2 regions of the Gudongella ferriphila genome follow, and region 1 is predicted to be linked to the other one. Evidence: a T-box and tRNA genes for the amino acid it is inferred to sense, from the RefSeq annotation. Region 1 holds a T-box; the other holds one or more tRNA genes.
The links. The T-box of region 1 lies ahead of leuS (leucine--tRNA ligase). A T-box ahead of a tRNA ligase gene usually reads a tRNA of that ligase, here a tRNA-Leu.
Positions count from the first base shown of each region.

Region 2: it has a tRNA-Leu gene. The T-box ahead of leuS (leucine--tRNA ligase) is inferred to sense a tRNA for this amino acid. The anticodon was not compared.

Region 1 is NZ_JBJXRK010000013.1:28,129-43,543, reverse strand. It holds gene ACKVDP_RS08530 (ribonuclease J) at 1-544, opposite strand, end outside; gene ACKVDP_RS08525 (Fur family transcriptional regulator) at 549-1,013, opposite strand; gene ACKVDP_RS08520 (DUF1292 domain-containing protein) at 1,039-1,287, opposite strand; gene ruvX (Holliday junction resolvase RuvX) at 1,300-1,719, opposite strand; gene ACKVDP_RS08510 (aldo/keto reductase) at 1,730-2,677, opposite strand; gene ACKVDP_RS08505 (IreB family regulatory phosphoprotein) at 2,750-3,013, opposite strand; gene alaS (alanine--tRNA ligase) at 3,074-5,707, opposite strand; gene ACKVDP_RS08495 (AI-2E family transporter) at 5,805-7,022, opposite strand; gene nifU (Fe-S cluster assembly scaffold protein NifU) at 7,102-7,545, opposite strand; gene nifS (cysteine desulfurase NifS) at 7,546-8,724, opposite strand; gene ACKVDP_RS08480 (RrF2 family transcriptional regulator) at 8,724-9,161, opposite strand; gene ACKVDP_RS08475 (L-threonine 3-dehydrogenase) at 9,288-10,250, opposite strand; gene ACKVDP_RS08470 (DegV family protein) at 10,363-11,208, opposite strand; gene leuS (leucine--tRNA ligase) at 11,284-13,695, opposite strand; T-box leader at 13,739-13,934, opposite strand; gene asnS (asparagine--tRNA ligase) at 13,983-15,371, opposite strand.
Region 2 is NZ_JBJXRK010000004.1:44,515-59,929, reverse strand. It holds gene ACKVDP_RS04480 (N-acetylmuramoyl-L-alanine amidase) at 1-1,947, shown strand, start outside; gene ACKVDP_RS04475 (DUF2179 domain-containing protein) at 2,002-2,523, shown strand; gene rph (ribonuclease PH) at 2,623-3,354, shown strand; gene rdgB (RdgB/HAM1 family non-canonical purine NTP pyrophosphatase) at 3,367-3,960, shown strand; gene ACKVDP_RS04460 (YfcE family phosphodiesterase) at 3,953-4,438, shown strand; gene ACKVDP_RS04455 (DNA polymerase IV) at 4,450-5,514, shown strand; tRNA gene ACKVDP_RS04450 (tRNA-Gly) at 5,636-5,709, shown strand; tRNA gene ACKVDP_RS04445 (tRNA-His) at 5,722-5,798, shown strand; tRNA gene ACKVDP_RS04440 (tRNA-Lys) at 5,808-5,883, shown strand; tRNA gene ACKVDP_RS04435 (tRNA-Leu) at 5,887-5,970, shown strand; gene ACKVDP_RS04430 (HAD family hydrolase) at 6,095-6,571, shown strand; gene ACKVDP_RS04425 (metallophosphoesterase) at 6,611-7,414, shown strand; gene ACKVDP_RS04420 (hypothetical protein) at 7,480-8,907, opposite strand; gene ACKVDP_RS04415 (hypothetical protein) at 9,056-9,397, opposite strand; gene ACKVDP_RS04410 (FadR/GntR family transcriptional regulator) at 9,622-10,365, shown strand; gene ACKVDP_RS04405 (TRAP transporter substrate-binding protein) at 10,468-11,490, shown strand; gene ACKVDP_RS04400 (TRAP transporter small permease) at 11,564-12,058, shown strand; gene ACKVDP_RS04395 (TRAP transporter large permease) at 12,071-13,348, shown strand; gene ilvD (dihydroxy-acid dehydratase) at 13,393-15,048, shown strand; gene panB (3-methyl-2-oxobutanoate hydroxymethyltransferase) at 15,071-15,415, shown strand, end outside.

The sequences.
Region 1 (15,415 bases):
GCTCTGCAAACCTGTTCAGGTCAGTTGTCTCACCACTTATGGGTGTGAAGTCAATCTTGAAGTCACCTGTCTGGATAACTGTTCCGATTGGGCTTGTCAGTGCTATTGCAGCACTGTCAGGTATGCTGTGTGTGGTCCTTATGAATTCTGCAGTGAAATGACCAAGTTTAACCTTGTCTCCGTGTGCCACCACATTCATATCGACATTCTTGAGATTGTGCTCCTTCAATTTGTTTGACAGCAGTCCCAATGTCAGTTTCGTTCCGTAAATTGGGAAGTTCACCTTCTTAAGGACATAAGGTATCGCCCCTATGTGGTCCTCATGACCATGGGTCAGTACCAGTCCCTTTATCTTGTCCTTATTTTTGATAAGGTAGGATATATCTGGAATCACTATATCAACTCCAAGCATTTCATCCTCTGGAAATGTCATTCCACAGTCAACCAGGACTATGGAGTCCTTGTACTCGTGTACGGTAATGTTCTTTCCGATTTCTCCTAATCCACCTAAAGGGATTATTTTTAATTTGTTTTGCTTTGCCACTTTATCACTCCTTGTTATTTTTCTTGTTGGCGTTCTTTTCTTTATCCTTGCAGTCCTTGCATATTCCGTAGAATTTGACGTTGTGATCCTGAATTGTAAACCCTTCTTCCTTTTCGATTTCATCCTCAAGGGATTCCAACAGATCCAGCTTCACTTCGGTCACACTTCCGCAATTTGTGCATATTAAATGATGATGGTGATGATTCTCCGTTCCGAAATTCAACTCATAACGACTTACACCATCGTCAAAATTAATCTTATATACTAATCCCAGCTTCTCAAAAAGCTGCAGGGTTCTGTAAACTGTGGCTATGCCCACGTCTTTTCTTTCCTTGGATACAATGCCGTGAACCTCGTCACAGCTCATGTGGGAGTCCTTGTTCCTAAGTAGAATCCTTAGGACCTCTTCCCTTTGGTTTGTGTACTTGTATCCTTCCTTTTGCAGTTTTTCCATAAATTGCTTTATCATGGCTTCCACAGCTATCACCCGCCTGTTATTGTAGGTTTTCCTTAACCAGTTCCTCGTAGACGTCCTTTGCTTCCTCAAGCTCGTCGTCATCTATCCCAACCAGTATTTCGTCTCCCTCATCATCCATTTCAATCCTTAGGATGTATGTCATTGCATCTATTTCGTTTGCCGGCAAAAGCGCCACATAATCAGTGTCGTCCAAGCTGAATTTAGCCTTTACCACAAATTCAATCTCATTTCCAAGTTCATCGTAGAACGTATGTCTTTCAGTCATTGTTTTCCTCCTTTAACCATTATATATCATATCAAGATAAGTTTGCAGAATATATGTAGCGGCTATTTTGTCCACGTACTTTTTTCTGTCTTCCCTGCGGACATCTCCCTGGATCAGGACCCTTTCCGCGGAGACCGTGCTCAGTCTCTCATCCACATAAATCACTTCTATATTAAACTTGTTCCTTATTTTCTCTCCAACCTTTTGTGCCATCTCCCCTGAAGGGCCAATGGTTCCATTCATGTTCTTTGGCATGCCTACAACGACCTTCCTCACCTGGTACTGCTGAAGAAGCTCCTCTATTGCCGCCATATCCTTTTTCATGCCTATTCTTTCAAGGGTCATCACTCCCTGGGCGGTCAAGCCCAAGGGGTCGCTTACTGCAACTCCGATTCTCTTTGTTCCTACATCCAATCCTAGTATTCGTTCCATATTATCTCCATTATATCACTTTTATACAAAATTCCGGACATACCGTTGCACAATATCCGCAAAGTATGCATTTATCATTAGGTTTTGCCATTCCGTCCACCAGGGTTATCCCACCCTGCTGGCACCTTTTTACGCAGTTACCACAGCCCTGGCAAAAGTCCTGAACAATCAATCTTCTGTTGTTGCTTTTTAACCTGTTCTCCACTTCCTTTTCTATATACCCATTTTGGACAAGCTGAATATTTGCATCGATCTCATCCGTTGATTGCATCCCTATTGCTATGGAATGGATAAATGGCTTTTGGAGTACAAAGCTTAAGGACTCCCTCGCCTCCCTGATAAGGTGTCCGCCTCCAAGAGGCTTCATTCCATAGATTCCTACACCAGTTCCATTAAGGTGTTCAAGCTCATCCAGCATTTCTTCGATTTTACCGTCATGTATCCCTATGCCCTTTTTGTTTACAATTGGGTGAAGAATGTCAAGCTCAGGATAGTCCCTTAAGGCCCTTGCTCCGGCTATTCTGTGGGTGGAAATTCCCAATGCCCCGATCTTGCCGGCTTCCTTTGCCTTTAGCAGGTACTCTATTGCAGGGTAATGACCCCTTATTGTGTGGGTGCTTTCCTGTTCATGCAGTAAAAAAATATCAATATAGTCCGTACCGATTTCCCTCATAGCCCTTTCGAGGCTCTCCTGGGCCAATTCTTTAGTATAGGCATAGGTCTTTGTGGAAATCCTATAGTCTTCTCTTTTAATTCCCTTAAGTGCTTTTTTGATGTATCCATAGTTCTCGTATATTTCTGCTGTATCAAGAAAGTTTATTCCCTTTTCAAAGGCATGCTGGATAAGGTATGCACCTTTTTCCTCTGAAAGGTTTGCCTGGAAGGGTGTCATTGTAAGAGACCCGAAGCAAAGTCTGGATACCTCTATTCCGGACCTGCCAAGTATTGTCTTTTCCATTTTCTCTACAGCTCCCTCTATCATATCATAAATAAGGATGGATAGCCTGTGTCAGCCATCCATCCATTATATCTAATCTTTAGTGCATTTTAAGTATGCTCGAAGTATTTCCTCCAACAACTCGTCCCGCTCGATTTTTCTAATTAACGACCTTGCATTGTTATGGCTTGTAATATAGGTAGGGTCCCCTGATAGTATATACCCTATTATCTGATTTATGGGATTGTATCCCTTTTCCTCCAGGGAATCAAATACAGAGAATAGAATTTCGCGAGGTTCCGCCGGTGTTTCCTTTGCTGCCTCAAACTTCATGGTTTCATTCATTTTCTCATCCACACTATCACCCCTCTTATCTATTATAACATAAGTCTCCATCATTGGAAGCTTTTTTTATGGCTATTTTATCTGGCCTGAAAGAATTTTTTCCACTGATTCCATGGCTTCGGGCAGTTTGGACTTATCCTTTCCACCTGCCTGGGCCATCTCGGGTCTTCCTCCTCCACTACCTCCAGTGGCCTGTGCAACGGCCTTGACAATGTTTCCTGAATGGACTCCCAAGGCAGTCACATCCTTTGTTGCCATTGCAACCAAGGACACCTTGTCTCCCCCTGTGGATCCAAGAACCACAACCCCTGAGCCAAGTCTTGACTTAAGCTCGTCTCCAAGATTTCTAAGACCGTTCATGTCAAGGTCGGATGAGATGTGTGTAATTAGCCTAACGCCCTTTACATCCTTGGCCTGAGCCAGTATTTCATCAGCAATGTTTGCTGAGAGCCTGTCCTTCAGCCTGCTGATTTCCCTATCCTTCTCCTTGGATTCCTCAATCAGTCCCTTTGCACGATCCTTTAGATTCTGTCTGTTTGCCTTTATCAATGAGGCTACCTGGTCCAGCTCCTCTTCCATATGGTTAAGGTAGAGGTATACGTTAATCCCTGTAAGGGCTTCGATTCTTCTTGTTCCTGATGCAATGCCCGCCTCGGAAACTATCTTGAACAGTCCTATCTGACCGGTGTTTGAAACGTGGGTTCCACCACAGAGCTCCTGAGAATAGTCTCCCATGCTGACGACCCTTACGGTCTCTCCGTACTTCTCGTCGAAAAGTCCAGTAACTCCCTGCTCCTGTGCTTCCTTAAGGGATTGCTCCCTGGTGATTACAGGCAGTCCTTTCAGGATCTGGTGATTTACAAGCTCCTCAATTTTCTTAAGGTTGTCCTTGCTAATACCTTCAAAATGCGTAAAGTCAAATCTCAATCTGTTCGGCATTACCAGAGATCCAGCCTGGTTTACATGGTTTCCCAGAACCTCTCTAAGAGCCTTGTGAAGTAGATGTGTTGCAGAGTGGTTTCTTCTTGTTGAATCCCTCAGATCGTCATCCACCTGTGCAAAAACTTCCATCTCTTCCTTAAGCTGACCTTCCAGGATCTCAACAAGATGAATAGGTGCTCCATCCTGGCTAAGCTTTGTATCCAGAACCTTTGCCTTGCCGCCTTCCCAGGTGAGGGTTCCCTTGTCTCCTACCTGACCACCCTGTTCTCCATAGAATGGAGTTTCTTCAAGTATCACATGACCCTGTTCCCCTTCACTTAGAAGGCTTACCCTTTCACCTTCCTTGATAAGAAGGAGAGGCTTGCTCTTTAGGGAAGTCTTAAGGTAGCCCTTAAACTCTGACTTGATGCCCTTTGTCAGCTCATCGTCATTGCCGCCCCATCCGCCGTCGGTTTCACTTCTGGCGCTTCTTGCCCTCTGTCTCTGGTCTTCCATGTGAACCTTGAATTCTTCCTTGTTAAGCTCAATTCCTCTTTCTTCAAGTATTTCCTCGGTAAGTTCAAGAGGGAAACCGTAGGTGTCATATAGCTTAAAGGCCCTCTCTCCACTAAATACCTCTTCACTGGAGTTTTTCATATCTTTTATATAAGCCTCTAGAATTGAAAGTCCAGCATTGATGGTCTCCTGGAACTTCTCTTCCTCAGCCTTGATTATCTTCTTGATCTGCACTTCATTTTCCTTCAGTTCCTTGTACTCAACCTGCCAGGAGTCAATTACAACACCTGCCATTTTGTGCAGGAAGCCTTCCTCGATTCCAAGAAGCTTGCCGTGCCTTGCAGCCCTTCTGATAAGTCTTCTAAGAACATAGCCTCTGCCCTCGTTTCCCGGTATGACTCCGTCACTTACAAGGAAGGTCATTGCCCTTGTATGGTCTGTTATAAGCCTTACGGATACATCCTTGCCTTCATCTGTGCCATACTTGTAGCCACTGATTTCTTCAGCCTTTCTGAGGATGTCATTTATGGCTCCAATATCAAAGATTGTGTTTACATTCTCCATAATTGCAGCAATCCTCTCAAGACCCATTCCTGTATCAATATTTGGGTTTGAAAGGGGGTGGTAGACTCCCTTTTCATCCTTGTCGAACTGTGTAAATACCAGATTCCAAACCTCAAGGAATCTGTCACAGTCACAGCCCGGCTTGCAGTCTTCATGTCCGCAGCCGAAGGCTTCTCCCCTGTCTATATAAATCTCTGAACAAGGACCTGATGGGCCAACCTCAAGCTCCCAGAAATTATCCTCTTTTCCCAGCCTTACAATCTTTTCCTCCGGTACTCCTATGTCATCCTTCCAGATGTTGTAAGCTTCGTCATCTTCATGGTAGACGCTAACCCACAGATCCTTGGGGTCTATTTCCAGTCTCTCAGTCAAGAATTCCCATGCCCATGCAACAGCTTCCTTCTTGAAATAGTCACCGAATGAGAAGTTACCCAGCATTTCAAAGAATGTAGCATGTCTTGCAGTCCTTCCAACGTTCTCTATATCACCTGTTCTGATACACTTTTGACAGGTTACCATTCTATTGTGTGGCGGAACCGCATCTCCAGTAAAGTAGGGCTTTAAAGGTGCCATCCCGGCTCCGATCAGCAATAGGGATTTATCGTTTTTGGGAACCAATGAAAAACTGGGTGCAACCAGATGGTCCTTTTCTCTGAAGAATTCCAGGTATTCCTTTCTTATTTCATGAAGTCCTAATTTTCTCATACATACACCTCGTCCCTTTTTATTAGAAAAATCCTCCCTTTAAAGGGAGGGATGTCCTATCTATACTATTTTAAAGTAAAGCCCTGTATTTGTCAATTTACAATGACTTTGTACCCTCTCCTTCGGTTGGATATCTCTGGGCAAGTCGCTTCTTGAAGTAGTTGAAAAGTATAATGGATACACTGACTGCCGGCACCGAAAGGATCATTCCCATAACCCCGAATATTGTTCCTCCCACAATGATTGCAAGTAGTACCGTTAGGGGATGCATTCCCGTGGTCTTTCCAAGGACCTTGGGTCCAAGTATGTTGTTTTCAACCCACTGGATCAGTATGAAAAACACCCCAACCCAAAACGCCTTGATTGGACTGGCTATGAAAGCGAAAATGACTGCCGGTAAAAACCCCAGGAAGGGTCCGATGTAAGGAACAATGTCCGCCAGACCTGTTATAAACCCGATTACTATTGCAAATTCTATACCCATAAGGAAAAGAAAAATTGTGGTGGCTATTCCAACCATGGCAGCCATCAATAGCCTGCCCCTTATGAACTGAGACAAGGCAGTGTCTATTTCACGAAGCAATTCAAGAATTTCTTCCTTGTGCTTTTTAGGTATCACCTTCCTGAACTTGTCGATGAAATGCTCCTTGTCAACCAGCAAGTAGAAGGTAAGTATGGGAGTCAATATCCAGCTGATGATCCTGGTGAAAAGGCCTATCATGCCAAGAACAAATCTCTCAACACCGTTTGCTATTCCAGATTGAATCCTTTCCAGATTCTGTGATATGACATCCTCTATACTCTTTAGAAGCTCAGGCATTTCAATCAGGGAGTCCGAATAGCCTGAATACAGGTTTGTCATCCATAATGAGACCGTGTTGACATATCCGGGAAAATTTGTCACCAGTCTTTTGATCTCCTGACCGGTTCTTGGAAGGACCGAGACGGACAGGATTGATATGGTCCCAAGAATCAAAAGATATACTGTTATGGTGGCAAATATTCTCCTGAATCCCTTCCTCTCAAAGATATTCACAAGGGGATTTAGAAAGTATGCCAGAATCATTGATATGATTATAGTATAGAATGTATCTGCCACCAGGGTGTACCTTCTGAAAACCAGCGTAACAAAATATATGCCGAAAAGGGATATTATCACCCACAGTATCAGCCTAGTATTGTACCTTATTACTTTCTTGCTTGGAACATACCTGTTCCCAATGTTTATCAGATAATAGATTACCAGGGCCAGCAAAAGCGCTGACAGAATCCATACCAGATTTACAAAAAGAGAAGGCGGCGTATTGATCGACATTTAATCACCCCTGAACAGATAAAGACCATGGCTGGATGTTTCTACGCCATCTCTAACCAAAGTCTTTATAGGTCAATAATTATTCTTCCTCATCTTCAGGAAGGTCATGTAGATGTTCATCATCAAAGTCAACATCTTCCAGTCCTTCAATTTTTACCCCTGATTTCTTTGAATAATCAACAAGAGCTGATTTTATGGCTTGCTCAGCCAATACGCTGCAGTGCATCTTAACCGGAGGTAGTCCGTCCAGAGCATCAGCTACTGCCTTGTTTGTCAGTTCCATAGCTTCCTTTACTGTCTTTCCCTTGATCAATTCTGTGGCCATGCTGGATGAAGCTATTGCTGAGCCGCAGCCAAAGGTCTTGAACTTGACATCAGTTATGACATCTCCGTCTATCTTCAGGTACATTCTCATAATGTCCCCGCATTTTGCATTACCCACTTCACCTACGCCATCTGCATTTTCAATTTCACCAACGTTACGTGGCTGAGTGAAGTGCTCCATTACTTTTTCTGAATACATTTATATTCCCCCCTGAACTTTATCATATAATGGTGACATCTTTCTAAGTCTTTCAACGATTCCTTCTAGCTGTTCCACAACATAATCAACCTCTTCCTCGGTATTGGAAAGACCCAGAGACAGTCTCAGGGAACCGTGTGCTATTTCGTGTGGCAGGCCTATGGAAAGCAGCACATGTGAAGGGTCAAGTGATCCTGAAGTACAAGCAGATCCGCTTGAGCCTGCTACACCAACCATGTCAAGACTCAATAGAAGTGCCTCTCCCTCGATGAACTGGAAACAGAAATTCACATTCCCTGGCAGTCTCTTTTCAGGATGACCATTTAACCTTACATGAGGGATGTTGTCCTGAATCCCCCTTATGAGTCTTTCTCTTAATGCAACCAGCTTCTTGTTGTTTTCTTCCAGATGCTCATAAGCAAGCTCAACAGCCTTGCCGGTGCCTACAATTCCTGCAATGTTCTCTGTACCAGCCCTTTTGTTTCTTTCCTGTGCTCCACCTGCTATAAGGGGATCGATTTTTGTTCCTTGTCTGATATACAGAGCTCCAACTCCCTTTGGTCCGTACAGCTTATGTGCAGACATTGAAAGAAGGTCTATGTTCATTTCATTCACATCTATTTCTATGCTTCCAACAGCCTGAACTGCATCTGTGTGGAATAGGACCTTGTGCTTTCTTGCGATTTCACCAATTTCCTTGATGGGCTGTACCGTACCGATCTCATTATTTGCAAACATAATTGAAATAAGTATTGTATTGTCCTTGATGGCTTTCTCAAGCTCCTGGAGGTTAACCATTCCATATTGGTCCACATCCAGATAGGTCACTTCAAAGCCTTGCTTTTGAAGATACTCACATGTGTGAAGTACTGCATGATGCTCAATCTTGGTTGTTATGATGTGATTTCCCTTTTCCTTGTGTCTGTATGCAATTCCCTTTATAGCCCAGTTGTCCGACTCAGAGCCACCGCCTGTGAAATAAATCTCATTCTTCTTCGCACCTATACCCTTTGCAACCTGTTCCCTTGCCTTGTCTATTGCAAGCTTGGATTTGCTGCTTAGCTGATAGACACTTGAAGGATTTCCATAGAACTCTGAAAAATATGGAAGCATCTCCTGGAGGACTTCCTTTTTGACAGGTGTTGTAGCCGAGTGGTCCATGTATATCATTTTATCCATTAATCTCCCCCCAATTCAGTGTTTATTCCATTATTGTCCTTTATCATATCCATAAGAGTTATGGAATCAATAACCTGGTCAATACTGTTCTTGATCTGGCCCAGTACCCACTGGGTCGCACATCTGTCATCTCTGCTGCAGTCGTAGCTTCCGTCTGCGACACAATCAGATGGGGACATCTGTCCTTCCAGAGACCTTAGAACCTCTCCCACTGTTATCTCCTCTGGCATTCTTGAAAGCATATAGCCACCGTAGGCCCCTCTTACGCTCTTGAGCAACCCGTCCTTTTTGAGACTTGAAAAAAGCTGCTCCAGGTAATTTTCGCTTAATCCCTGCTTTTCAGCCACGTATTTCAGGGAAATGGGTCCCTGGCCATAATCCTGGGCCAGTTGGTACATGGCCATAAGGCCGTATCTTCCCTTGGTTGACAATTTCATTTCATCACCTCTTTAATCCCAACTTAATTAGTCGGTATTCCTAATATAGTATAGTATATCCGGGTAATCTTGTCAACATTGAAAAGCACATAAGGCCGGGAAATTTCCCAGCCTTATGTTTAACTATTAGTCCTGTATATTAAGTTTCTTCCTCAAGCTCTGAAACATGTCTGCTGTCATGTCCTCAAGTAGGAATTCAGGGTTCCAATCCCATTGTGCCCTTGCCTCAGAATCGCCCAATGAATTGGGCCAAGAATCTGCAATGGCCTGTCTTACCGGGTCAACGTCGTAATCCAGCTGGAATTCAGGAATATGCTTTCTGATGGAATGGGCCATATCCTCAGGATCAAAGCTCATTGCTGTGATATTGAAGGCATTTCTATGCTTAAGTCTTGACGGGTCTGCCTCAAGAAGCTGAACTATTGCATTCAGTGCATCAGGCATGTACATCATATCCATCTTTGTTCCCTTGTCGATGAAGCTTGTGTATTTCTTTTGCTTTAGTGCCTCGTAGTAGATGTGAACCGCGTAGTCTGTGGTTCCTCCACCTGGCAGGGTATCGTTTGATATCAGTCCAGGGAATCTTACTCCCCTTGTATCCACCCCGAATTTATGGTAGTAGTAGTCGCAAAGGTTCTCTCCAGCCACCTTTGTAACCCCATACATTGTACCCGGTCTCATGATTGTGTCCTGTGGAGTCTTGTCCTTTGGTGTGTTCGCCCCAAAGACTGCTATTGAGCTTGGAGTGAAAACTGACAGGTCTTTCTCCCTTGCTAACTCAAGTACGTTGTACAGTCCATTCATGTTGACGTTATAGCACAGCTGTGGCTTGGCTTCACCAACGGCTGACAGGATCGCCGCCAGGTTTACGATGGTATCCACCTTATACCTGTCCACAACCTCTCCCATCTTCTCTCTGTCCAGGATATCAAGCACCTCAAAGGGTCCGCTTTCAATAAGATCCTTGTGTGTATCCTTAGCCTGCATATCAGTCATAACGACATTATCATTGCCGTAGATGTCTCTCATTTTTTTGGTCAGCTCTGAACCTATTTGTCCAAGGCCTCCTGTAATTAGGATTTTCCTCATATATTTAATGCACCTCCGTCGATTTTGAATTACTTCGTCTACATTATAACATACTAGGAAAAAAATAATACACCTATTGAATTATCCAGAATATTAAAATTGTATTGAATCTTTAAAGTACTTGGTCTGTTACATTGTAGCTGAAGCAGATCCCAAGGGTCTTAGGACCAAGGTGGGCACCGATTACGGGACCTAGCTCATCTATCTCCACCGTCACTCCAGGGTAGGTTTGTCTTAGGGTTTCACTCAGCTTTTCAGCCTCCTGAATATTTGTCACATGACAAAGGGAAATACGATCCACCTCTTCTGGAATATATGTCAGCAATCTGCTTATGGCCTTTTTCCCGCCCCTTACCTTCTCTACGAGCTTAAGCTCTCCATCCAGCATCCTGATCACAGGCTTTATACTCAATATGTTCCCGATCCCTGCCTGTAGTGAGGATAGCCTTCCTCCCCTGCTTAGGTACTCCAGGGTATCGGTTGTAAGTACGATGCCCAGATTTTTCTTTTTACTTTCAAGCTCCTGAAAAATCTCCTGGGCATCCAAACCAGCCTTTGCCAGCCCTACAGCGTCCTGGACCAGGAACCTCAAGGTTGCAGCAGCTCCAAGGCTGTCAATCACCTTTATGTTTTCAGGATCCACCATTTCTGCAGCCATATGTGCACTGGTATAGGTTCCACTTATCTTGGAAGAAAGTGTAACAACCACAATCTGGTCATAGCTTTTAAGCGCCTCATGAAAAGCGGCTGCAAAGTCTCCAACAGCTGGTTGACTTGTTGTGGGAAAGAGATCAGTGGATTTTAGCTTATGGTAGAATTCACCGAATTCACCCTTGAAGCCTTCCTTGAAATCCTCTCCATCAAAAACATAGTTTAATGGAACTACCGTAATATCTTCATTTTCAATGTAATTCTTATCCAGATAGCTTGTACTGTCTGTTATGATTTTTATTTTCATTAAAGCACCTCCAAAATTTCAAAAAAAATAATGATTCTGTTAAAAATCAACAGAATCATTATTGCATAATTTCTTCTATTTTACAACAATATTGTATATCTTTCCTGGGACGTAGATTTCCTTGACCATTGTCTTACCCTCCAGGAATTTTGTGATTGCTGGAACCTGATCAACCTTTTCCTTAAGGTTTTCCTTAGGCTCGTCCAGGGCAACAGTGATTGTACCCCTAACCTTGCCATTGACCTGTACAGGAAGTTCTATTACCTTGTCAATGGTCTTGTCCTGATCATATACAGGCCATGTCGTCTCGAACAATCTTCCCTTAAGGCCCACATTTTCCCAAAGCTCCTCTGTTATGTGGGGAGCAACAGGATTCAGAAGCACCAGATAGGTTTCAAAGTCCTTCCTGGTAATTGAGCCATGGTCGTTGAATTCATTCAGAAGCGACATCAAGGCCGCTATGCCAGTGTTGAACTTCAGGGTCTCAAAATCCTCGCTTACCTTTTTTATGGTTTTGTGGATTGAGGATTCAAGCTCTGTTGTATACTCTTCACCATCCTGAATTATGTCCTGAAGTCTCCATACCCTATCAAGGAATCTTCTACAGCCCTTTACTCCGTTTTCAGACCAGGGAACACTCTTCTCAAAGTCTCCTATGAACATCTCATAGGTTCTCAGTGTATCGGCGCCGTAATCGTTAACTATATCATCAGGATTTACTACATTTCCCCTGGATTTTGACATTTTTTCATTGTTGTCCCCAAGAATCATTCCATGTGATGTCCTTTTTGAATATGGCTCCGGTCCTGGGACAACCCCTATATCATATAGGAACTTATGCCAGAATCTTGAGTACAGCAGGTGAAGGGTGGTGTGCTCCATTCCTCCGTTATACCAATCAACAGGCATCCAGTAGTCAAGAGCCTCCTCTGAAGCAAAGCTTTCACTGTTGTGTGGATCTGTATATCTTAGGAAGTACCATGATGATCCAGCCCACTGTGGCATTGTATCAGTCTCCCTGTGGGCATCCTTGCCACACTTTGGACAAGTGGTGTGCACCCAGTCGTGGATATTTGCCAGTGGTGATTCTCCCGTCTCTGTAGGCTCATAGTTGTCAACCTCGGGAAGCAGAAGTGGCAGGTCTTCCTCAGGGATTGGCACCCAGCCACAGTCATCACAATAGACCAAAGGTATGGGCTCTCCCCAGTATCTCTGTCTGGAGAAGACCCAGTCCCTAAGCTTGTAGTTAACCTTCTTCTCTCCTAGGCCCTGTTCATCCACCCACTCTATCATCTTCTGGATTGCTTCCTTCACTTCCATCCCATCTATGAATCCGGAATTCACAAGGATACCTGAATCAGTGTCAGTGTAGGCTTCCTTTTCAATATCTCCGCCCTTGATTACCTCAACTATCGGTAGGTCAAATTTCCTTGCAAACTCCCAGTCCCTTTGGTCATGACCAGGAACAGCCATTATTGCTCCGGTACCATAGGTCATCAGCACGTAATCAGATACCCAAAGAGGAATTTCCTTTCCGGTTGCTGGATTTATTGCAGAAAGACCCTTTAGCTCAACCCCTGTCTTAACCTTTGAAAGCTCTGTCCTTTCAAAATCGCTTTTGTTAAGAACCTCTTCAGCATAAGCCCTTACCTGGTCGATGTTCTCTATTCTGTCTGCATACTTTTCAATCAGCGGGTGCTCTGCTGCAATAACCATATAGGTGGCTCCAAAGAGGGTGTCAGGTCTTGTTGTAAACACCCTTAGCTTGTCCTCTCCCCCGGATATGACAAAGTCCAACTCAGCTCCAACTGATTTCCCGATCCAGTTTGTCTGCTGAATCTTCACCCTTTCAATGTAGTCCACAAGGTCAAGGTCATTGATAAGCCTTTCAGCATACTCTGTAATTTTGAGCATCCATTGGTTCTTGACCTTTCTGACAACCTCACTGCCGCAACGCTCGCAAACCCCTCCAACAACCTCCTCGTTGGCCAGTCCCACCTTGCAGGATGTACAGAAGTTTATTGGGAATTCCTGCTTGTAGGCAAGTCCCTTTTCAAACAGCTTTAAGAATATCCATTGGGTCCATTTGTAGTAGTCCGGGTCTGTTGTGTTTACCTCTCTGGACCAGTCAAAGGAAAAGCCTATTGACTTAAGCTGGCTCTTGAATCTTTCTATGTTCTTTTCGGTTACAATTCTCGGATGAATCTTGTTCTTTATTGCAAAGTTCTCTGTGGGCAGTCCAAATGCATCCCAGCCCATTGGAAATAGAACATTGTACCCCTGGTATCTCCTTTTTCTCGCTACTATATCAAGCGCCGTGTAGGGTCTGGGATGACCTACGTGAAGACCGTTTGCAGATGGATACGGGAATTCCACCAGGGCGAAGAATTTTGGATTCTCACTGTCGTTTGTAGCCTTGTATACCTGCTCCTGATCCCAGATATCCTGCCACTTCTTCTCAATATCCTTTGGATTGTACTCTCTCATTGAATGACCTCCTTAAATTTCAAAAAATAAAACCTTTCATCTCCATAGAGACGAAAGGTTATTCCGCGGTACCACTCTTATTGATTAATCCACTTTATGTCCCTTAACGGTGACAGCCGTCCAGGACTTACACCCTGGAAACTCCGAGATGAGTTCAAGTGCTTCATATACTGCTTTTCACCCTCCAGCAGCTCTCTGAAATCAATTCACACCCTACTTGTTCTCTTCAATGTTTGTCTGATTTAGCTTTGATTATAGCAAATGCAGGTATTCTTAGCAACACTTATTTAGAATTCGGCTGAGTTCACTGTTCTTGGGAATGGGATCACGTCTCTGATATTTGACATTCCAGTGATATACATAACCGCACGTTCAAAGCCCAATCCATAGCCTGCATGCTTTGTCCCTCCGTATTTCCTCAACTCAAGGTACCACCAGTAGTCCTCTGGATCCATTCCGATGTCCCTTATCTTCTGCTCAAGCACCTCAAGACGTTCCTCCCTTTGGCTCCCGCCGATAATCTCCCCTACTCCAGGTACCAGAAGGTCCATTGCTGCAACGGTCTTGTTATCTTCATTGACCCTCATATAGAAGGCTTTGATTTCCTTTGGATAGTCAATTACGAAAACAGGCTTGTTGAATATCTTTTCAGTTATATATCTCTCGTGTTCAGTCTGAAGGTCCATTCCCCATTCAACTGGATATTGGAACTCCTCTCCTGACTGAAGCAGCTTTTCAATTGCTTCAGTGTAAGTGATAACACCAAAGTCCGATTGAACTATCTTGGTCAGCCTTTCAATTATTCCCTTGCTAACAAAGTTGTCAAAGAACTCCATCTCCTCTGGTGCGTTGTCCAGAACATACTGGATCATATACTTGAACATGTCCTCAGCAAGCTCCATGTTGTCCTTAAGCTCTGCAAACGCAATCTCTGGCTCTATCATCCAGAATTCAGCCGCATGTCTTGGAGTGTTTGAGTTCTCTGCCCTAAAAGTGGGTCCAAATGTGTAGGTGTTCTTGAAGGCCAAAGCAAATACCTCCGCCTCAAGCTGACCGCTTACAGTAAGGTGGGTTCCCTTTCCAAAGAAATCCTTTGAAAAGTCCACACTGCCGTCCTCTTTCCTTGGAGTATTGTCAAAGTCCAATGTGGTGACCCTGAACATCTCTCCAGCCCCCTCTGCATCAGAGCCTGTTATGATTGGAGGATGTGCATAGATAAAGCCTCTCTCCTGGAAAAACTTGTGGATGGCGTAAGCCAGGATTGACCTTACCCTGAAAACTGCACTATAGATGTTTGTCCTAGGTCTAAGGTGTGCGATAGTTCTTAGGTACTCAAGGGTGTGTCTTTTCTTCTGTATTGGATAATCGCTAGTTGACTCACCCTCAAGAGCGATTCCCTCCGCCTTGATTTCAAATGGCTGCTTGGCTCCTGGAGTCTGAACCAGTGTACCCTCCACTACTATGGCAGAATATATTGCCAGCTTTTCAACTTCCTTGAAATTTGTTAAGGTATCGTCATAAACAATCTGGATATTCTTAAAGAATGAACCATCATTCAGTTCGATAAACCCAAAAGCCTTTGATGATCTGGATGTTCTTATCCAGCCCTCAAGTCTTACTTTCTTGCCCATGTAATCCTCTGAATTCCTGAAAATATCCTTTACTGATAACTTCATCTCATTACCTCCCTGTTAGTATTAGAAAAAACAAAAACCCTCCA
Region 2 (15,415 bases), on a different contig from region 1:
GTGCCCATAAGATTCGTGGCTGAAAGCTTCGGAGCCCAGGTTGACTGGGATGCTGCAACAAAGACGGCATCAGTAATCCACCAGGGAAACCGTTTGGACCTAACAATTGACAGCAATGTGGTTCTATTAAACGGAAGCCCCATGAGTCTTGAGGAGAATTCAATCCCCAAGCTGGTTGTCTATACCTCGCTTAACGAAGCAAAGACCATGGTACCGGTAAGGTTTGTTTCAGAAATCATGGGCTATGAGGTAGGCTGGGATGCAGCAAGCTACACTGCCCTGATAAACACCCCTAAGGGGAATGAAGGAAAGGATATGGTTACCATTTCAGGCATTTCAGCCGAAAAAGGAACAAATGGAGACCATAGAATAAGAATAAAAACCGATGGAGACATAAAATACACCACGATGTTCCTTCCCGCATCAAACAAGCTGGTGGTGGACATTGAAAACGCCAGGTTGGATGTTGAGGGAAGCAGAGACCGTCCCGGAGATTTCTTTGTGGATGGAGAGGTACTTACAAGACTCCAGTACTCACAATTTACAATCAGTCCATATACAACTCGAATTGTGATGACCTTGGTTGAACAGAAGGACTTCAGACTAGTTCAAGAGGATAAGGAGGCATTTATCCTATTTGGGGACGATCGATTGGAAGCCCCTGAAGGGCCTGAAGCAGTTGAAAAGCCCGAGGATAATGAAGATGACCGTGATGATGTGGATAAGGGTCCAAAAATGATAAGACAGGAGATAGTGAACGGAAGAAATGCAATTGTCATATATGGAATAGATCCAACTGACTATAAGGTCACAAAGTTAACAGATCCAACAAGGCTTGTGGTTGATATAATGGATTCAAAGATAGTGGGAGAGCTATACCAGGAGTACGATTTCCAGTTTGGCTTCATCAAGAGAGTAAGGGCTTCCCAGTATGTTGGAGACAAAAACTACGGACCTGACAGGGACGTTGTCAGAGTCGTACTGGATGTAATGGAGGGAGCAAGGGATCCTGGAATAATTGTCCTGCCAGAAAGGGACAGATTGGTCATCCTGCCTGAGGAGAATGCTTGGGATGCACTTCAATACAAGAATAGGGGGACTGAAAGCAGCTTTGATTTCAGGAATCTTTTCCCAACACAGTATGAAGTGAATTACCATGAACTTAGAAAAGAAATTACAGTGACATTGCCTGTAACGGCAACAGATCTACCGGATGGAACCCTGCAGATTGGAGACCAGCTTGTAAGGGATATTTCCGTTGAAAGAGGAAGAAATGACACTGTAATCACAATACGCTTTAGAAGAGGGGTTGTGTATAGTGTGCTTTCAAGACCTGGAGACCAGGTCATAAGCATACAGGCAATAAGAAACGAGGAAGTGCTGCCACAGAATATAACAATTGTTTTGGATGCCGGTCACGGCGGTAAGGATCCTGGAGCAGTAAGCGGATCAACTAAGGAGAAGGACATAAACCTTCAAACAACCCTCAAGCTGAGGGACGCTCTGGTTGCAAGAGGCTACAATGTAATTTTGACAAGGGAAACAGATGTATTTATAGATCTTTACAGCAGACCTAGAATTGCAAATGAAAACAATGCAGACCTCTTTATAAGCATGCATGCAAATGCAACCCTGAGCACGTCCATAAAGGGTCTGGAAATACTATATTGTCCTTCATATGGAAGCGACAAGAAGATAGACGACCAGTTCCCCTTTGCTGAATTTATATATAACAGCATACTTCAACAGACTGGAAGAACCGGGAGAGGAATAATTAAAAGACCTGAGCTTGTGGTTCTAAGGGAAACAGAAATGCCGGCTGTATTGGTTGAAACAGGATATATGACAAATCCAGAGGAGCTTTCCCTGGTGGTCTCAGACCACTACCAGAACCAGGTTGTCAAAGGAATCGTAAACGCAGTTGATCAGTATTTTAAAGAGTATTGATAAATGGGGAAGGTTAAGCCTTCCCTTGCATTTGTTTGAAAGGAGAATTATTTGATGGAATTACTTATGGGATATTTGCTGATATTCTTTGCAAGAATGCTGGACATGTCTTTGGCTACAGTGAGAACCCTTATGGTCATGCAGGGCAGAAAGTTTCAGTCAGCATTAATCGGATTCTTCGAGGTGGGAATATATGTCACTGTCCTTGGAAAGGTTGTAAACTCACTTGATAATCCAATGAACCTTCTTGCCTATTGTCTTGGATTTGCGGCAGGGAATTATGTTGGAATAATGCTTGAGAACAAGATTGCACTTGGGAATCTCTCAGCTCAGATAATCTTGAAGACAGCCAACAACGATATTCTAATAGATACCCTAAGAAAAGAGAAGTTCGGGGTCACAAGCTATGAAGGCCAGGGAATAGAAGGGCCAAGGGAAATGCTGACAGTTGCCTTAAACAGAAAGGACATGGCCAGGCTAAAGAAAATAGTGGACTCAATAGACCCAAATGCATTTATAACAGTCAACAGCATCAGCCCAATCCGTGGAGGATACTTCACAAAGATGAAAAAATGATTTTTACCCCTGCAAAGGGGTTTTTTGTTGCCTTGTTGTATGAATAAGGGTCAATGTTTGATAGAATGGAAGTATGAATAATATAGAGGAGTTGTTTAGATGAGAATAGACAATAGGAAGCACGATGAGATGAGACCTGTGAACATAGAAAGAGATTACCTTCTTCACCCCTATGGATCAGTTCTTATACAGATGGGTGATACCAAGGTCATATGCACGGCAATGGTAGAGGACAAGGTTCCACACTTTCTTAAGAATACCGGGACAGGCTGGGTGACAGCAGAGTATTCAATGCTTCCTGGAAGCACAATGACAAGGAAGATGAGGGATTCAACCAAGGGAAGGATAGACGGGAGAAACCAGGAGATTCAGAGGCTAATAGGAAGAAGCCTAAGGTCTGTTGTTGATCTGAAAAAGCTTGGTGAGAGGACTGTATGGATAGACTGTGATGTGATTCAGGCAGACGGGGGAACCAGGACAGCATCCATAACAGGAGCCTACATCGCCCTTGTGGACGCGCTTCATAAGCTGTACAGCCAGGAGGAAATGAAGGAGTTTCCGATTACAGGATACCTTTCCGCAATAAGCGTCGGGGTTGGAGAAGAAGGGCCAATTCTTGACCTTTGCTACCAGGAGGACCACAAAGCCAAGGTGGACATGAATGTGGTGATGGGGGATGAAGGACAATATGTAGAGGTTCAGGGTACAGGAGAAAATGCAACCTTCTCAAGACAGGAGCTGGATCAGCTTCTGAATCTGGCAGAGAAGGGTACAGGTGAGCTTATAAAGCTTCAGAAGGAGCTTCTTGGTCCAATAACAGAGCTTATTTAGTGAGGTAGAAACATGAGAAAACTTATACTTTCAACGGATAATAAGAACAAGGCAAAGGAATTGAGGGAGATACTCAAGGATCTTCCCCTGGAGATACTCACCAAGAAGGAAGCCGGTGTGGAGAATCTACAGGTTGTGGAGGATGGAGACACCCTGGAGCACAACAGCCTTAAGAAGGCAAGGGAGCTTGCTGAGCTGGTTGACCATATGGTAATGGCAGATGACTCCGGACTCTTTGTGGACGCACTTGACGGTGCACCTGGGGTGTATTCATCAAGGTATGGCGGAGAAGACGGAAATGATTCCCTCAACAACAAGACCCTTCTTAAGAATCTTCAGGGCAAGGAAAGAACTGCAGCCTTCAGGACCGTAATAGCACTGATAACGGAGGATGGCAGGGAAATGACTGTCCAGGGTGAATGCAGGGGGGAAATACTTGAGGAGCCAAGGGGGGAGAATGGCTTTGGCTATGACCCACTCTTTGTTCCAAGTGGATATTCGGAGACCTTTGCCCAGCTGCCGTCAGAAATCAAGAATTCAATAAGCCATAGGAGAAGGGCAATAGATGCATTAAGGGAAAAACTGGAGGAGATTTTAAGTGAGTAGCATTAAGTTGATTGTAGTTGCTGATACTCATCATGTCACGCAGCCAATAATCCAGGCTTTAAAGAATGAAAGGGATGCGGGAGGCTTTGTGTTTCTGGGAGACCATGTGGAGGATGGAGAAAAGATCAAGGACTCTCTTAGGCTCCCTTCATATATCATCGGGGGAAATGGTGACTGGTCCACCTACTACAAGAGGGAAATGGTGTTGAATTTGGGAGGCAAGAGGATACTTCTTATCCACGGTCACAAGCAGGGTGTCAAGAACGGCCTTCAAAGGCTTTACTATCATGCCCTGGAGAACAGGGCCGATGCAGTCCTCTTCGGTCATACCCACATACCCGAAATGAAGAGGGAAGGAGACCTTTTTATGATGAATCCTGGAAGTCCTTCCTTTCCAAGGGGAGGACATACCCAGGGAACCTATGGAATCCTTCACATAGGTGAAAAGATAACCGGGGAGATTAAGAGAATCAGGTAGGAGAGGTATTAATGGAAACATCACTGGACTTTCTACATCTTGATATGGATGCCTTCTTTGCAGCCGTTGAGGAAAAGGACAACCCAAAGCTTAAGGGACATCCTGTCATTGTAGGCGGAAGAAGCGACAGGGGCATTGTGACCACCTGTAATTACGAAGCAAGAAAGTATGGAATACATTCAGCCATGCCAATTTTTATGGCCAAGGAAAGATGCCCCCATGGGATTTATGTCCCAGGGAGAATGAAAAGGTATCAGGAGATATCAAAACAGGTGTTTCAGGTTTTAAGGGGCATAACAGACAGGATCGAGCCCCTTTCAATCGATGAGGCCTATATGGACATATCCGGGATGGAAAAATCCCCCGAGGAGATTGCTGCTCTAATAAAGGCAAGGGTTATGACGGAAACGGGACTCACCCTGTCAATTGGGGTATCCTTCAACAAGTTTCTGGCAAAGCTTGCCTCGGACTGGAACAAGCCTGATGGATTCATGAAGATAACCCAGGAAATGATGCCTGAAATCCTGTTTCCCCTTCCTGTCAGCAAGGTGTATGGAATAGGAAGCAAGTCGAGAAAGCGCCTCAATGACATTGGAATATACACAGTGGAAGAGCTTTACAGACTGCCGGAGGACTTCCTTATGGACATGTTTGGAAGAGGCGGCAAGGAAATTTACGACAGGATAAGGGGAGTTGACAGGAGGATTGTAACCACAACCAGGGAAAGGAAATCCATGGGTGTGGAAAGGACCTTCAGGGAGACAAGGGACAAAAAGCTTCTTATGGAAAGGCTTAGAGAGTATTCCATGGAGCTTGAAAAGGACCTTGAAAGCAGAAATATCCACGGAAGAACCCTGACGGTGAAGATCAAGGATGAGGACTTTCATAGCCACACTAGGAGCAGGACCTTCAACCACTACATATCCCATGGTGAGGAAATATTCAATCTTGCAGGCATCCTCTTTAATGAGATGGAATGGGAAAAGAGCCTAAGACTACTTGGTGTATCCCTAAGCAACCTTATGGATAGGAGCATGGAGCAGCTATCCTTTCTAGGGGAGGAAAAAATCCAATAATCTTCAACTAAATTATTGACATGATATTTTAGAACTGTTATAATCATATAAGTCAGCGGTTAATCCGCTTACGGAGTGCGGAGTAAATTTGAGTGTCTTCAGCAGTACTTAAAGTGTTGCTGCGGGTGTAGCTCAGTGGTAGAGCACTGGCTTCCCAAGCCAGCTGCGAGGGTTCGATTCCCTTCACCCGCTCCAAGAAAAAACATGGTGGATATGGCCTAGTTGGTTAGGGCGCCAGATTGTGGCTCTGGAGGTCGTGGGTTCGAATCCCATTATCCACCCCATTTTATTTTGACCCATTAGCTCAGTTGGCAGAGCACCTGACTTTTAATCAGGGTGTCCCGCGTTCGAGTCGCGGATGGGTCACCATTTGCGGGAATGGCGGAATTGGCAGACGCGCTAGACTTAGGATCTAGTGTCATTGACGTGGGGGTTCAAGTCCTCTTTCCCGCACCATTTAAAAAGTGCTTCGGATGCTTTACTTAAAAGGCAGTCGGGGCATTTTTGCTTTACAAACACAAACATCCGGGACGGTTCTTTTTGTTTGCCTGATCAAAAAATGATACTTAGGTGGGATACCATGCTAAAGCTTGAAATACAGGGATATGAAGATCCCCTTGAAATTGAAAATATTGTGTTTGACTACAACGGAACCCTTGCAGTGGATGGAAGGATGTCAAGGGAGACAAGAGAAGGCATAAGTAGGCTGGGATCCGCAGGATTTAATCTTACTGTTCTGACCGCAGACACCTTTGGAACGGTAAAGGATGAATGCTCAGGTTTGCCGGTGGAGGTTAGAGTGTTTGACAAGGGAAATGCCGAGGAAAGCAAAAGACGGATTGTTTCCCAGCTGGAATCAGGTAGAACCGCCGCAATTGGTAATGGAAGAAATGATATGGCCATGCTGGGTGAAGCCAGGATAGGGATTGCAATAATCGGCCAGGAGGGAGCATTTACAGGACTGCTCCAGTCAGCCCATATCGCTGTTACATCCATTGAAGATGCAATAGGGCTCTTCCTTAACCCCAAACGGATTGAAGCAACACTTAGAAGATAGTATCCTATAGGCAGTAACACTGCGAAGGCGGGAGAATATATGAAGATGAAGATAATACTTATGGCAATTGCAATCATTGCTCTTGGGATGTTTTTATACAACAGAAATCAGATATCTCACTTTAGGACTGAAAGCATACAGATTCAGTCAAGCAAGGTGGAAAATGAAATAAGAATAGTTCAGGTCACTGACTTTCATTCCAATCACAGGATAAACATAAGTAGGCTTAAGGAACAGATTAAGGAATTCAATCCACATATGATAGCCTTGACAGGTGATCTGGTGGACCATAATACGGAGGACCTGACCGTTTCCCTGAGCCTGGTTGATTCCCTGAAGACAACCGGGGTGCCCATATATTTTGTTGAGGGCAACCATGAGATAGCCAACAGGCACAGGAAGGACCTTCTGGAGGAGCTTTCAAGTCGGGGAGTTATCATACTGAACAACGACAGGGCAGAAGTGGACATAGAAGGCAAGACGGTCCATGTTTACGGAGCAGAATTCTATGTGGAGGAGCATGACTATGAAGTTATGCTTTCAGAGCTTGAAAGAGACAGGCTAAACATACTGCTTTCACATTCTCCGGTCCGGGCATCCTGGTATGCTGATGGTAAGGCGGATCTGATCCTATCAGGGCATACCCACGGAGGACAGGTGAGGCTGCCTCTTGTGGGGGGTGTAGTTTCACCGGGACAGGGCTTCTTTCCCCACTATGACAAGGGACTAATGGAGCTTCCCGGAGGGACAATGCTCCATATTGACAGCGGCATTGGTAACAGCGTACTGCCAATAAGGATAATGAATCCCGTGCAATATACCCAAATCAGAATATCTCCTTGAGTCACCGGTGAGTCACCGGGACGGTTCTTCTGACTCATTTTGCCAAAATTAATCCCAGCTGAGTATCAGCTGGGATCTTTTATGTCTTCAGTTCTTCTGTAGCCGGAAACATTGTTCCTATCCATCCATAATTTCTTGGATTCCAATAGAATCTGCAGGTCCTGGTCTCCTTCACCCCTAATCCTTACAAGAGCCTCCTGAACATTGAGCAGGTCGTTGTAGGTCAGGTAATCATAATCCACAAGACCCATTGTTCCATCTGGCATATAGGCATATTCCAGGTTTCCGTCTGGCATTATCCACTTGTCCCGGGTGATTTTAATTCCAGTAATCATCTTCTGTGCAAAATCCAGATAATCCGGATTCTTTTCCGATTCGTACAGCAAAAGGAATGAATGTATCGCCTGAAGCTGGTGATTTAGGGATGTATGATTCTTTCTTCCTGAATCATGGTAATAATCCTCAACCAGCCATCCTTCTCCCATTCCAGGATCATGCAGAACATACTTATTGTTCCTTCCATGTTCAAGATAGTATTCAGCCAGCCTTACGGCCATATCCCTATACACAGGATCTCCATATCTTCCATAGGCTACTATGTTGGTCTCTATTGTATCCGCATTGAATCTTGTATCAAAGAATCCTGCTTCTATTCCATAATCCTTAAAGAGCCAGATGCTCCTCGGTAATGTTGGTAGATATCCCTCATCACTGATATTCCTGTGTGCGATTTTAAGAAGCGAGGTCCCAATTATCTCAGAAGCCCTACTTCCACCTGAACGCACCATGGAATTTGTCAGATAGTCGCTGGGTATCCTCCAATAGGAGGTTGAAGTTGTCGGATAGTATGTGGAAGGGCTCTTATAATGGTAACCATCATAAAGAAGTCTAGCATTTTTGTCCAGGTCATAGTATGACCACATTCTAAGCTGATCGATGCTATTAAAGTCAACCAGCTCCTGAGTAGACCCTGCACCCCAAAGAATTCCTTGAACGCCAGGACTTAAGCCATAGCGGAAGGTCACTATCCAACCGTCCTGATCTCTTTTTAGCTGGATTGGATGGCTTGAGATTGCATCCTTGGTTCCCGCTCCCAAGTCCCTGTAGGTATAGGGCTGACCAAGTATATAATGATAGCTGTCTGTGGAAAGAAATAGAATCCTTCCCTGGGGGAGGGAGCCCTCCACCATTGGAAGCTCCACAAGATCCTTATCATCATCAAAATATCTTAGAAACCCTGCATCCCCTGGAATCCGAAAGCTGGTCCAGTAGGTGTGGTCTGCCTTTGATACGATTTTCCTTATGAAAAAATTCCCCTTGTCTGGGATGCTGTTGTTTGTCTGTATATATGAGACCTGGTCATTAACCTCCTGGTAGTGCTCATTAAGTCCGGCAGCAGATGCCACTGAGTTAAAACCAAAAATCACAGTCAATGACAAAATAAAAACCAAAAGCGGGGACCTTAAATCACAAATAAATCTGTTTTTACCCATGCAATATCCTCCCTATGCAAAAAAAAGTTTGTCAAATATAAATCAATATTTCTTATTTTTGATGGTATTCCAATACCTTTAAAATAATTTCCTCCACAACACTGCCTGGCTCTACAGGTCTCCACGAGACCTCCTCATAATTGAGATATCAGGCTTCAATGAGATAACCTGCCTCATCGAAGGCAAAGGCATCAGAAAACTTGTATCTCATCTGAGCAGGGTCGATATGCCAAAGGAGCTCGTCCCTTACGCAAATGTTCCCTTCTTGGTCGATATCATGCTTCACCCATACGTCAATGACACTGATACCCTCCACTTGGTCATATCTCTCCTCAATGGAGGATTTGTCGAAGTACCATGGTCCCAGAGAGTCTTCAGCAACAAAAATAAAATCATCTGAATTGTTATTCTCCATCAGCTGAGGAATAAGGATAGCTCCAAATATAAGAATCAAAACAATACCCGTTGTAATAAAATATTTACCTTTCATTTATATCACCTATTTAGTTATACCCAATTTACTCTGAAATGTTCATTTTTCAAGTTACAGTTTAATGACAAAATATTTGTTAAATTAAAAACAAATAAATCTGAAAATTTAGAAATGTACAAATAATGCTATTGACTTTTAGCGAATAGAAGTGGTAATATGGGAGACATAAAGCAAAACATCAAACATCGGACATATGATGTTTAGCGAGGAGGTGTTATCGTTTGCCAGAGAACAATAATCAAGATAAGAGCAAGGATCTCTTTAGAGGGGTTGGTAAGCGTCTGTCAGCAACAGATGTGGTACTGGACACGATTAAAAACTTGCTGGTGAAGAAGAAACTCAAGCCTGGTGACAAGCTTCCAAGTGAAACTGAGATGGCAGATAGTCTAAACGTTAGTCGGGGATCTGTAAGAGAAGCTATGAAAATCCTGAGTGCTTATGGGATTGTATCTGTAAGAAGAGGAGACGGGACGTACATCAATGACAGCACTGAGGGCTCTAGGTTTGACCCACTTTTATTTAAACTAATAATAAATCAGGATAGCTTTAATGAACTTAGGGAATTGCGTGAAATGCTTGAAGTCGGAATTGTAAGGTTAGCTGTACAAAATGCAACCGAAGAAGATCTGGAACTCATTGAAAATGCATTCAAGTACACGAAAAGAATGGTTGAAGAAAACCGATATGAAAATGAGATAATAGCAGAGGCTGAGCATGAGTTCCACACATCCTTGGGCAATGCAACTCACAATAAGCTAATAATTACCATTTACAATTATATAATGGATCTGTACATCCCTCAGATATACAAGAAAAAGGGAGATGAAAGATTTGGACATGAGGCTCTCATGAGCCACAGACCGATTATAGATGCAATAAGGAACAGAGATGTTGAAGCAGGTGAAAAGGCCATTAAATATTCGATGGAAATTTGGAAGGAACAATCTGAAAGACTCCAGAAATAACTGGATGTTTATTTAGTTACTAAAAGTGGGAGGTGAAAATACATAATCAGTTCATAGGCAGCAAGCAAGAGGGGAAAATACTTATGAAAACAGGAGGGTAAAATGAAAAAAATATTAGCTATTTCTTTATTAGTTGTAATGATGCTTTCTTTGGTTGCATGTGGTGGAGGATCAGAGGCTCCTGCTGGTAACGGCGGATCAGAACAGCCAGCAGCAGGCGACGATGTAATAGTAATTAGACTTGGTACTGCAACTGAGCCTGATGGTCACTATGTACTTGGAGCAAAGATGTTCGAAGAAAAAGTAGAAGAATACACTGAAGGTAAAGTAGACGTTCAGATTTTCCCAAGCAGCCAGCTTGGAAATGAAAGAGACCTTATTGAGGGTCTTAGCCTTGGAACTCTTGAAATGACAGTAAGTTCAACAGGTCCACTGCCAAACTTCTCAAAAGACTTTATGCTATTTGACCTACCTTTTATTGTAACTGATAGAGAGGCTGCATATGAGGTTATGGATGGTGAAGTTGGACAGGAAATACTTGCATCATTGGAGCCAATAGGAATCAAAGGTCTAGGTTTCTGGGAGAATGGTTTTAGAAACCTATCAAACAGCAAGAGAGAAGTCTTGACTCCTGAAGATGTTAAAGGACTTAAGATAAGAACAATGGAGAATCCAGTTCACATAGCTTCTTTTGAACTTCTTGGAGCAACACCTACGCCGATGGCATGGGGAGAGGTTTTCACATCACTACAACAGGGAACAATTGATGGTCAGGAAAATCCACTGGTAATTTTCGATACTAACAAGCTGCACGAAGCTCAAGACTATCTTTCACTTACAGGACATTTCTACTCACCAGCAGTTATGATGATAAGCCTTGATGCTTTCAACAGTTATCCAGCAGATGTTCAAGATGCAATTGTAAGAGCTGAGAAGGAAGCAAGAGATTGGGAAAGAGCATACAGCAAGCAAATGGATGAGGAGCTTGTCGAGGTTATTGAGGCAAATGGAGTAACCGTTTCAGAGGTAGACAAGCAATTGTGGCAGGATGCATTCGCGCCAATTTACGAGAAATTCTCAGATCAGATCAATCCAGAATATATTGATGCATTACTAGGAAAATAAATTATAAGGGAATGGGGTGCGATGCTGCACCCTATCCTAATATGTTTAACCATAGCAATTAAGGAGGTTAATAATGAAGAAAATCATAGATTTTCTGGATAATTTTGAAGAGAAGATAATCACGATAATTCTGCCGCTAATGGTTATTGTCGTATTTATGGCCACTTTTTTCAGATATACCGGGTTAGCTAATTTCCCATGGGCTGAGGAATTGGCAAGGTATCTAATGATTTGGATAGTATTTTTAGGAATTGGCGTAGGTGCCAAACGAAATCAACATTTTACGGTTGATAATTTTGTTAGTGCAATGCCTGCATCAACCCACAAGTATTTCTTTATACTTAGAACCACAATAATAGTCGGTTTTTCTGGTTTTATGCTTGTAAATGCTGGAAATCTGATCATGAGACTTCAAAAGATGGGACAGACAACTCCCGCTCTTCATATACCAACATGGATGGTTTACTCAGCTGTACCTGTGGGACTGTTTCTATTGATTATCAGATCTCTCCAGTACGCAATTGGTCAGATAAGAAGGGAAAAAGAAATTAAATCAAATATTGATTAGGAGGTGGATAATTTGGCAATTACACTTTTTGGAATGTTGGCATTTATGCTTTTGCTGAATATCCCCATAGCCATTTCACTAGGGATAGCATCAGTGGTTGCTCTGCTTACAGGTGACATGAACACCAATATAGTAGTGGTAGTTCAACGTATGTTTACTGCAATAGACAGTTTTCCATTTATGGCAGTACCTTTCTTCATTTTATCGGGAGATTTGATGGAAAAGGGTGGTATATCGAAGAGGTTAATTAGATTTGCCCAGGTAATATTGGGAAAACTCCCTGCAAGTCTTAGTATAATCACAACAATTTCTTCGGCATTTTTTGGTGCAATATCTGGCTCAAATCCAGCAACAGTAGCGGCAATTGGCGGTATCATGATTCCTAATATGGAAAAGGCCGGTTATCCCAAGGATAGAGCAGCGGCTATTGCCGCATCTTCTGGTACACTGGGAGTGGTTATACCACCAAGTATATCGATGGTTACATATGCAATAATTGCCTCAGTATCAATAGGTACCATGTTTATTGCAGGCGTAATTCCAGGACTTATGCTGGCAGGGGCTATCATATTCATAAGTATAGTGACTGTAGGTAGATTTGAAATCAAGCAGCACGAGAAGATAACTGTTGGAATAGTAATAAAGTCCTTCTTTAATGCAATATGGGCACTCCTGATGCCAGTGATAATTCTCGGCGGAATTTATGGTGGAATATTTACTCCCACAGAAGCTTCTGCAGTAGCTGTAGTGTACGCTTTTATTGTATCAAAATTTATTTACAGAGAACTTAAAATGAAGGACCTACCTGGGATTTTATCCAAATCTGCAGTTAGCACTGCTATCGTTTTGTTTACAGTTGCGATGTCAGCACCATTCTCATGGCTGATGACAAGTGCAAATATACCAACTACAATAGCTGGAGCGATTTTGGGGGCCTTCAGCAGCAAGTACGTTGTCTTATTGCTTATTAACGTAATATTGTTGTTCCTTGGAATGTTCCTTGAGACACAATCAATCATATTACTGATGACTCCGATGCTGTTGCCATTGGCTCAGATATTGGGTCTAGATCCGGTAGCACTGGGGATAATAATGGTAATAAACACCTCAATAGGAATGATAACACCACCTATGGCCATAAACCTGTTTGTTGCAGGTAACCTGGCAGACATATCCATAGGCCAGATAAGTAGGAGAATAATGCCTTTCCTTTTGGCAGAGATAGCTATACTTCTCTTGATCACATATTTCCCAGCAATAATTATGTGGCTGCCAAGCTTACTGAGTTAGTACCTTTTAATATAGAACAGGTAATATAGAACAGGAGGAAACATATGAAAAGCCATGGAACAACTAAAGGTTTAGAAAGAGCAACGCATAGAGCTCTTTATTATTCAATGGGCTTCTTGCCGGAAGATCTGGATAAGCCCTTGATAGGTATAGTTAATTCACAAAATGAAGCAGTACCAGGACATGTACACCTAGACACAATAGCAAAGGCAGTGAAGGAAGGAGTCCTTCAAGCAGGAGGAACTCCCATCGAGTTTCCGACCATAGGGATATGTGATGGCATAGCACAAGGAAACTATGGTATGCATTACCCTCTGGCAAGCAGGGAGCTTATAGCAGATTCCGTTGAATGCATGATGAACGGTCACTCTTTTGATGCAATGGTTCTTATAACAAATTGCGACAAGATCACTCCTGGGATGCTTATGGCAGCAGCAAGACTTGATGTCCCTGCTATCATGATCAGCGGTGGGCCAATGGCCACTGGCTTCAATGAAGGAAGGGAAGTTGGATATACGGATCTGATGGAGGCTTCAGGCGCAGTGGCTAGAGGAGCCATGACACCTGAAGAGCTTGTTCAGCTTGAAAAGGTTGCTCTTCCTGGTTGTGGGGCATGTAACCTTCTTGGAACCGCAAACTCAATGAACTTCCTGACCGAAGGAATAGGAATGGCCTTGCCTGGAAGTACCTATCCCTCAACATCAGGAAAAAGGCTGGCACTTGCAAAGGAAACAGGCAAGAAGATAATGGAGCTTTATGAAAAAGATATTAAGCCAAGTGACATATTTAAACCTGATGCATTCTATAATGCTCTTCTACTTGACATGGCAATCGGTGGATCCTCCAATACAATACTTCATCTTGCATCGATAGCAAATGAAGCAGGAATAGAATTTAACATGGACCTAGTTGAGGAAATTGTTGCCAAGACACCACATTTGGTTAAGCTAAAGCCAGCTGGGGATCATTTCCCTGCAGATCTTGACAGAGCAGGAGGAGTGGAAGCGGTACTTAAGGAGCTTAAGCTGCTGGGTCTGCTTAAGGATACCATGACTGTAACAGGAAAAACCGTCTTTGAGAATGTTGAAGATGCCAAGGTTATCAATAGGGATGTCATAAGGGATATGGAAACTGCCTATTCGAGAACAGGCGGACTTAAGATACTGTACGGTTCATTGGCACCGGAAGGTGCTGTATGTAAGAAAGCGGGAGTTGTTGATAAGATGCTTAAACACTCAGGGCCTGCAAGAGTTTTTGAAAAGGAAGAAGAGGCCGTTAAGGCAATCTTTGCAGGAGTCATAAATCCTGGGGATGTTGTAGTAGTAAGATATGAAGGACCAAAAGGCGGACCAGGTATGAGAGAAATGCTGACACCGACTTCAGCTATAATTGGAATGGATTTAGGTGACAAGGTAGCATTGGTTACCGACGGCAGATTTTCAGGGGCTACCAGGGGGGCTGCAATAGGCCACATATCACCTGAGGCAGCAGATGGAGGACCCTTGGCATTTGTACGTGAAGGAGACATCATTAATCTTGACATAGAAAACGGTGTAATAGATCTTGAAGTTGCAGAAGAGGTTCTTGCAGAAAGAAGGAAGGACTGGACACCGCCAGTACCACCGGTCAAGAAGGGAAGCTACCTGGACAGGTATTCAAGACAGGTAGGGTCAGCGATGTCAGGGGCAATATTCAAATAATACTTAAAGGGAGTGTATGGGAATGACAAAGAAGAAGCTAACGATTAAAGAAATCATGGACAAAAAGCATGAAGGTGAAAAATTCGGTATGGTCACAGTATATGACTATCAGATGGCAACATTGGTTGATGAGTCAAGCTGTGAGATGATACTTGTGGGCGATTCGCTTGGAATGATAGTGCAAGGTTATGAAGGTACTACCCACGTTAATATTGAAGATATGGAATACCACCTAAAGGCTGTAAGAAAGGGTGCACCAAACACCTTCATTGTAGCAGACATGTCATTTATGTCATATCAGGCAAGCAAGGAAGAGGCAATCAGAAATGCAGGAAAACTAATGAAGCTAGGAGCTGATTGTGTCAAG